2 regions of the Thioalkalivibrio sulfidiphilus HL-EbGr7 genome follow, and region 2 is predicted to be linked to the other one. Evidence: predicted binding sites of a transcription regulator. Region 2 holds the regulator's gene; the other holds the start of a gene.

Region 1 (4,410 bases), 260 kb from region 2:
TGGCCGCGCTCACCCGGGTCATGCCCCGGTTCTCCACCAGGTAGGTCACCGCCGGCTCCATGAGCGAGATGGACGAGGTCCAGGCCGCCACCACCAGCAGCACGAAGAACACCGTGCCGAACAGCACCCCGCCGGGCATCTGGGCAAAGGCCAGCGGCAGGCTGACGAAGATCAGCCCCGGCCCCTGGCTCGGCTCGAGTCCCGCCGCGAACACGATGGGGAAGATGGCCAGGCCCGCCAGGATGGCCACCAGGGTGTCGGCACCCACCACCGTGGCGGAGGTCCTGGCGATGGAGGCCCGGGAACTGAGGTAGGAGCCGTAGATCATGATAGCCCCCATACCCAGGCTCAGGGTGAAGAAGGCCTGGCCCATGGCCACCAGCACCGCGTTGCCGGTCAGCTTGCTGAAGTCCGGGGTGAACATGAAGCGCAGGCCCTCCATGAAATGCCCCTCGGCCATGGCATAGCCCACCAGCAGCACCAGCATGAGCAGCAGCAGGGGCATGAGGAACTTCACCGCCTGTTCGAGACCCGAGCGCACCCCCCGGGCCACCACGATCAGGGTCATGCACATGAAGACGGTGTGCCAGGCCAGCAGGCGCTCCGGATCCGCCACCAGGCCCTCGAACATGGCCTGGACACCCTGCGCGTCCAGCCCCGTGAAACTGCCGGTGCCGGCCCGGAACACGTAGGAGAGCGCCCAGCCGGCGATCACACTGTAATAAGAAAGTATCAGGAACCCGGCGACCACCCCCATCCAGCCCATCAGCCCCCAGCCTCGGGACAGGCCCTCCTCGCGGGCCAGGGCGGTCATGGTGTTGATGGGACTCTGCCGCCCGCGCCGGCCGATGAGGATCTCCGCCATCATGATGGGCAGGCCGATGAGCAGGATGCACAGCAGGTAGACCAGCACGAAGGCCCCGCCGCCATGCTCGCCGGCGATGTAGGGGAAGCGCCAGATGTTGCCAAGGCCCACGGCCGAACCCGTAGCCGCCAGGATGAACACCAGTTTCGACGACCACTGCCCGTGGATGGAGGATTCTTTTCTCATCGTTATGCGTCTCCCTGATCGGCGCAGCTATTGTGAGCAATACCAACCCGGCGCTCAACCGCGCCCGCCTTCGCGTATAATCCCGCCCCATGTCGAAACAGGCCAAACAAGCGGGCACCAGCACCATTGCGCTCAACAAGAAGGCGCGCCACGAATACTTCATCGAGGAACGCTTCGAGGCGGGCCTCGCCCTGGAGGGCTGGGAGGTCAAGAGCCTGCGAGACGGGCGCGTGCAGCTCAACGAGAGCTACGTGCTCATCAAGGACGGCGAGGCCTGGCTGTTCGGCGCCCACATCAGCCCCCTGCCCACCGCCTCCACCCACATCCACCCCGACCCCATGCGCAGCCGCAAGCTGCTGCTGCACAAGGAAGAACTCAACAAGCTCATCGGCCAGGTGGAGCGCAAGGGCTACACCCTGACCCCGCTCGCGCTCTACTGGAAGCGCGGCCGGGCTAAGCTGGAGATCGGCCTCGCCAAGGGCAAGAAGGAACATGACAAGCGCGCCACCATCAAGGACCGGGACTGGCAGCGGGAGAAGGAACGGGCGCTGAAGAAGGGTTGAAAGCCCCGCCCCTGGCCTCTTTCATACCGCCATCCTGTCGAAATAACTTACAAATCTTCCCCGGTCCGCGTGGCATGGCTCACAAAAAGCCAAGCAAAATAAGGCTACCAGAACCCTGGCACACTTCCTGCTTCATTGTGACTTAGAGCACACTGCAACGGCGGTTGTGCAAGAAAAACCGACAATGAGGTCCAGGGATATGAAAATCGTTAACAGGATATCTGCCGTTCTGCTGCTGGTGCTGGGTCTTTTGGCCTTCGGCAGTGCCAGCGCCAACACCGTTGACCTTCGGTACACCGGCTTCGTCGGCGGCTCCACGACCGGCACCCTGTACGACACCAACGGCAACCTCATCGGTGGCAGCGGCAGTCTGAACGTGAACGCCGGCCTGTTCGGATTCAATGTCCTGGGCAGCAGTGGTGATGTGGAGTGGGGCGGCCGGGTCGAGGCCTTCTGCATCGAGACCGGGATTGCCCTGAACACCAGCAGCACGGTCACCTACAACGTGGTCAATGCCGGCGACTACTTCTCTGCGAGCCAGCTGGGCGCGATTCAGAGCCTGTACGGCAACAACCACACTAGCCTGGGCAGCACCGCCACCAACGTGGCCTTCCAGCTGGGCCTGTGGGAGATCATCAACGAGACCACCAGCAACACCAGCCTCTCCAACGGCAGCTTCCGCAGCAACGCCTTCGGTAGCGCTCAGGGCATCGCCAACGGCTGGCTGAATGATCTGGGTGAGACCGTCGAGCAGTTCCACATGTACGTGCTGACCTCCGACAGGTCCCAGAACCTGCTGGTGATCACGCCCAAGCCCATCGGCGTCCCCGAGCCGGGCGCCCTGGCCCTGCTGGGCATCGGCCTGCTGGCCCTGGCCATGGGCATGCGCCGCCGCCACTCGGCCTGATCGCCTGAAACGCAGCGCATGAAAAAGCCCGCACCGAGAGAGGTGCGGGCTTTTTTGTATCTGCGCTTGATGTCTGAAAACCCTGTTCTCTCGCGGAGACGCAGAGGCGCAGGGAAAGTCAAAAACAAAACCGGGTCTCTCGCAAAGGCGCGAAGACGCCAAGAAATGCACATTTAAGTTCAAGGATTTTTCTTCGCGCCTTTGCGCCTTTGCGCCTTTGCGAGAGATCGTGTTTTGTTTTTTCCCCGCGTCTCTGCGTCTCCGCGAGAGAATGATTTTTTCAATCAACCCGTATCAGAACCCGGCCCCGGCCGGCAATCCAGCGACATGTGGAAGTTGCGGAACATCATGCCCCGCAGGGGCACGATGCGATGCTCCACCAGCCGGAAGCCGGCATGCTCGAAGAAGGGTCGTGCGGTGATGCTGGCATCGGTGGTCAGGCGGCGCACGCCCCGCTCCAGGGCCCAGGCCCTGGCATGGTCCAGCAGGGCGGTGCCGATGCCACGCCGCAGGTGGCCGGGGTCCACGAACAGCATGTCCACATGCCCGTTGGCCTCCATGGCGATGAACCCGACCACCTGCCCCTGCACCACGTAGACGAACACCGCGCAGCGGGCCAGTCGCCGACACCAGGAAGGCTGATCCGGGGGATCGGGGGCCCAGGCCTCCACCTGCTCGGGGATATAGTCCCGGGCCGCCACCTTGCGCACCGCGTCCTGGAACACCCGCAGAACGGCGTCCAGGTCCTCCTCCTCGAACTCGCGAATGGTCCAGCCACCCCCCTGCACCTCGCTTCCCTGCCATTGCATGATCAAAGGCTCCCGGGGCTAGTGCCGACAGGATGATGGGCGAAAGCACGGCACGCAGATCGCGCAGCCAGACATGGCCGGACGACCTGCGAGAAGACAGGAACGAGCGGTGAGCACCATCGGACAGGATGGCCTGTTCACCATGGATCCCCCAGTGTGTATGAATCAGCCCTTGATTGTGCCGCTTTCAGGCCTGGAACTTGCCTGAAGCCGCATTTATGACAATGGAGCATAGACCCTGATCAGAATTTAGCCAGCCGGTTGACCCGGTTCTGCGCAGACTGGGGCATTTTCTCCGCACATCCGCGACCCGGATTTCCCTTGGGCGCTTAGTGGCATGATCTGCCCCACCTGTACACCCCGAAATCACCACCAGCCACCCGGAAGGCGCACCCACAAACCACTATCTATATGTTTATTCGTCGAATTACACCGCAGCCTGATATCAGGGCAGGCGGCTATTTGCACCCCACTGGTGCATTCCCGGGAATCATGTACAATTAATGTATATGTTGTGCATAAGATATCCGTGGCCACCGTGGCCACGCGAATACTCCGGGGAGGCCTCATGATTCTGAACAAGCGCTTGCACAACGAACTGGCCGAATGTCGACAGGCCCTGGCCGAGACCCGCTTCGCATTCGATGCCATCCGGGCCTCGGTGGCCTACATTGAATTCACGCCAGATGGACAAATCCTGGATGTGAACGAGCAGTTCCTGGCCGCCACGGGCCACACCCGGGAGGTCGTGCTTGGCGCCCATCATCGCCTGTTCTGTGACCCGTCCTACGTCAAGTCCACCGAATACAGGCAATTCTGGGAGCGGCTCGCCCGGGGCGAATCCCATGCAGGCACCTTCCCCCGCCGCAGGGCGGACGGCCGGCGCCTCTGGCTGGAAGCCACCTATTTCCCCGTCAGGGACGCCTCGGGCAGGGTCACCCGGGTGATCAAGATCGCCTCCGACGTGACTGCCAAGCAGGAACAGCTGCGCGATCAGGCGGCCGTGTTCCAGGCCCTGGACCGGTCCATGGCCGTCATCTCCTTCACCCCCGAAGGCCAGATCCTGGATGCCAATCGCAA
Region 2 (4,410 bases):
CTCAAGAAAATCCTGCAGCACCGCCGGGCAGGCGCCGCGCAGGGTGTCCGGGGTGATGCGGGCGAATTCAGGGGCATCGTCGGCCACCAGCCGGTGGCCGCGGGTGATCAGTTCCAGGGCCAGTTCGCTCTTGCCCACGCTGCTGTTGCCGGTGAGCAGCAGTCCGATGCCCAGTACCTCCAGGAACACGCCATGGACCGTGATGGTTTCGGCCAGTTTGTTACTGAAGAAGTAGCGCAGGATGTTGATCAGCTCGTGCCCCGGCAGGGGCGTGCGCAGCAGGGCCACGTTACGGGTCTCGGCCTGGGCCTGCAGGGCGAGGGGTGGCTCCAGGGCGTCGGTGACGATGATCATGGCGGCGTGGCCGTCGGTGATCTGTTCCACCAGGTCACGCTGGGAATTCTTGCGCAGCCCCAGGAGATAGTGCATCTCCTCGTTGCCGAGCACCTGGATCTGGTTGGGGTGGATCAGGTTGAGATGTCCCACCAGGGAGGGGGCGGCGTCGGCGCTGGGGTGGCGGGACAGCCGGCGTTCGCTGCCGCGCAGGCCGGCCACCCACTGCAGGCCCAGGCGTTCGTCCATGGCCTCGACCAGAGAGCGAACGCTGAGCCAGTCGCTCATGGGGTGGCGCCGTCTCCGTTGCCGTCCCAATGGCGAACCTGGTCGAGCAGGGTCTCGCCGTCATCGGCCGAGCGCAGGCTCGCCAGGGTGGAGGGGTCTGCGAACATGCGCGCCAGGGTGGCCAGGATCTCCAGGTGCTCGTCGGTGGACTCCTGGGGCACCAGCAGCGCGAACAGCAGGTCCACGGGCTCCCGGTCGGGAGCGTCGTAGTCCACGCCCCGCTCCAGCTTGATGAGTGCGGCCACGGCGTTTTTCACTCCCGCCACGCGACCGTGGGGGATGGCCACTCCATGGCCCAGACCGGTGCTGCCCAGACGTTCACGGGAGATCAGACTTTCGAAGATCTCGCCGCTGCTCAGATCCGGCTGGCTGGTTGAGAGCATCTCGCTCAGGGTTTCCAGCACGCGCTTCTTGCTGCTGATTTCCCCGGTACGGGAGACCCGTTCCGGCGCGAGGAGTTGACCGATATTCATGGGATGAGCTTACTCGCTGTGGTTGCGGTGTGAGCCTTCTGCGCGGTGGTGATCCTTGAGCTTTTCCTTGTGCTTGACCACCTGGCGGTCGAGCTTGTCCACCAGGGCGTCGATGGCGGCATACATGTCCTGATCGGTTGCGTCGGCGAACAGGTTGTTGCCGCTCACCAGCATGGTGGCCTCTGCCTTCTGCTGCAGCTTCTCTACGGTAAGGATCACGTGCACGTCGATGACATTGTCGAAGTGCCGCTCCAGGCGATCGAACTTTTCGTTCACATAGTCGCGCAGGGCAGGGGTGAGATCCACGTGGTGGCCGGTGAGATTGATTTGCATGGAAGACTCCTTTCGTTAAGTGAATATGTTCAGTGGACGTTCAGATGAGCCGCTTGCGCTCGTTGGAAGGTGGTATGGACATGGCCTCACGGTACTTGGCCACGGTGCGCCGCGCCACATGGATGCCCCGGTCCACCAGGATCGAGGCGATCTTGCTGTCACTCATGGGCTTGCCCTGGGGCTCCTCGGCGATGAGCTTCTTGATCATGGCGCGGATCGCCGTGGCGGAGCACTCGCCACCGTCGGCGGTGCCCACGTGGCTTGAAAAGAAATATTTGAATTCGAAAATGCCCCGGGGGGTGTGCATGAATTTCTGCGTGGTCACCCGGGAGATGGTGGACTCATGCATGTCCAGTTGCTCGGCAATATCGCGCAGCACCAGGGGTTTCATGGCCTCTTCGCCCTGTTCCAGGAAGGCGCGCTGCTGTTCGACGATGGCGATGGCCACCCGCAGCAGGGTCTCGTTGCGGCTTTGCAGGCTCTTGATGAACCAGCGTGCCTCCTGCAGCTGGTTGCGCATGTAGACATTATCCTGGCTGGTGTCGGCGCGGCGCACGAAACTGGCGTAGAGCGGATTGACCCGCAGCCGCGGTGCGATGTCCGGGTTCAGCTCCACCTGCCAGCGACCTTCATGCTTGCGCACGAACACATCGGGGACGATGTACTCGGGGTTGATGTTGCTCACCAGGCTGCCAGGGCGTGGATTGAGCCCCTGGATCAGGCCGATGATCTCCTGCAGGTCTGCCTCGCTGACATGCAGGCTGCGCAGCAACTGCTTGTAGTCCCGGGCGCCCAGGCAATCCAGGTGGGAGCGCACCAGCTCCCGGGCCTTGTCCAGCCAGGGGGTGTCGGCGGGCATCTGCTGGAGCTGGATGAGCAGGCATTCGGACAGATCCCGCGCGCCACTGCCCACCGGGTCGAGCTGCTGCACCAGGTGCAGTACCGCCTCGATCTCCTCCAGGGGCAGGTCGATCTCCAGGTCGTTGGACAGGCTGGCCTGGATGGCCTCCAGGGATTCGCTGAGATAGCCGTCCTCGTTGATGGCGTCCACCAGGGTCATGGCGATGACCCGGTCCTCCGGGCTCATGGGGGTGAGATTGAGCTGCCACATGAGATGTTCATGGAGGGACTCGCCGGCGCCACTCTGGTTCTCGAACATGTCCCGGCCGTCGTATTCCGGCATACCGCCGGTGGCGCCCGGCGGGGCTACGTCGTAGATCTCATCCCAGTTGCTGTCCACGGGCAGTTCGTCGGGGATGTCCTCGCCGCGGGCGCGGTCGTCGGCATCTTCCGGGGTGTTGGTGGTTTCGTTGCGATTGTTCTCGGCCTGATTGGTGACCGAGTCGTTGCCGGTCCCCAGGTCCACGGCATCCGCCTCGGCGGATTCACCCTCCCCCTCTGCCTCACCGGCCTCCAGGGCCTCCAGCATCGGATTGGTCTCCAGGGTTTCCTGGATCTGGGTCTGGAGTTCCAGCGTGGAGAGCTGCAACAGGCGGATGGCCTGCTGCAGCTGGGGCGTCATGGTGAGGCTCTGGCCGAGACGCAGCTGGACGGAAGGTTTAAGCATGATTCAGTGTTTGAATGTGGCTGGCAGCCGAAAGGGCGCAGATTCTAAAGCATCCGGCGTGTGTGTGGCAGGTCCGGGCCCGATGGCGGCCCTTGCTGGCGGGAGCGTTGTCATGGCCCGGCGGTTCATAGGCCGATTATAGGGTAGGCCGGGTTAAATTTGGCACGGGATGTGCGAGATGATGTCCCAGGCTTACAGTCGGAAATGCTCGCCGAGATACACCTTGCGCACCATTTCGTCGGCCAGCAGGTGATCGGGCGGGCCTTCGCTGATGATACGCCCTTCGCTGAGGATATAGGCGCGGTCGCAGATGCCCAGGGTCTCGCGCACGTTGTGATCGGTGATGAGTACGCCGATGCCCCGGTCCTTGAGGTGGGTGATGATGCGCTGGATCTCGATCACTGAAATGGGATCCACGCCGGCGAAGGGTTCATCCAGCAGGATGAAGGCCGGCTCCGTGGCCAGTGCCCGTGCGATCTCCACCCGGCGCCGCTCACCACCGGACAGGCTGATGCCCAGATTGTCGCGGATATGGGTGATCTGCAGTTCTTCCAGGAGGGATTCCAGGTGTTGCTGGCGCTCGGTGGCCGAGAGGTCTCTGCGGGTCTCCAGCACGGCGAGGATGTTGTCTGCGGCGGAGAGCTTGCGGAATACCGAGGCTTCCTGGGGCAGGTAGCCCACGCCCATGCGTGCCCGGGCGTGCATGGGAAAGGCGGTGATGTCCCGTTCGTTGAGCAGGATCTGGCCCTCGTCGGCGGGCACCAGGCCGACGATCATGTAGAAACAGGTGGTCTTGCCGGCGCCGTTGGGCCCCAGCAGGCCCACCACCTCGCCGCTGTCCACATGGACCGAGACGCCGTTGACCGGGGTGCGGCCGCGGTAGCGCTTGATCAGGTCCTGGGCGCTCAGACGACTCACTGGCTCGAACCGCTGCCGCCGCCACGGGTGTTTTCGGCCGGGGTCAGGATGACCTCCACGCGACCGCTGTCGCCGGAGGCTGCGTCCAGTGTCTCCCGGTCCATGTCATAGACAATCCGTGCGCCACGAAACTCGTCCTGTGCCTGCCAGATGCGGGCATCGCGGGTCAGCACCATGCGACGTTCAGCGGCCAGGTATTCCATGTGCCGCGCCTCGGCGCGCACCTCGCGGCCGTCCTCGGTGAGGGTGCGCAGCCTGGCCAGGTTGCCTTCGGCCTCCATGCGCTGCAGCACACGGCTCGGTGAGTGCACGGTGAGCGTGTCCGCGTGGATCACCAGGTCCCCCTGGGTGACTTCCACGTTGCCCCGGTAGACGCTGACGCCTCGCTGGTCGTCCAGTTCGGCGCTGTCGGACTGGATGCGGATGGGCAGATCCCGTTCAGAGGCCGAGGCCAGGGCCGTGATCAGGGCGAGCATCAGGCCTGCGAACAGGGTGGCG

The links. Region 2 encodes sigma-54, which starts transcription at its own class of promoters, with help from an activator protein. Its sites were predicted from a motif close to TGGCANGNTNCNTGCTT; they were not measured.
Region 1: the regulator sigma-54 is predicted to act here: its motif matches at 1,731-1,747, upstream of TGR7_RS04795 (PEP-CTERM sorting domain-containing protein).

Annotation. Positions count from the first base shown of each region.
Region 1 covers NC_011901.1:1,037,530-1,041,939, reverse strand. The annotation lists gene TGR7_RS04805 (sodium-dependent transporter) at 1-1,051, opposite strand, end outside; gene smpB (SsrA-binding protein SmpB) at 1,141-1,614, shown strand; gene TGR7_RS04795 (PEP-CTERM sorting domain-containing protein) at 1,814-2,521, shown strand; gene TGR7_RS04790 (GNAT family N-acetyltransferase) at 2,806-3,330, opposite strand; gene TGR7_RS04785 (methyl-accepting chemotaxis protein) at 3,899-4,410, shown strand, end outside.
Region 2 covers NC_011901.1:780,225-784,634, forward strand. The annotation lists gene hprK (HPr(Ser) kinase/phosphatase) at 1-621, opposite strand, end outside; gene TGR7_RS03580 (PTS sugar transporter subunit IIA) at 618-1,094, opposite strand; gene hpf (ribosome hibernation-promoting factor, HPF/YfiA family) at 1,104-1,427, opposite strand; gene TGR7_RS03590 (RNA polymerase factor sigma-54) at 1,468-2,994, opposite strand; gene lptB (LPS export ABC transporter ATP-binding protein) at 3,187-3,912, opposite strand; gene lptA (lipopolysaccharide transport periplasmic protein LptA) at 3,909-4,410, opposite strand, start outside.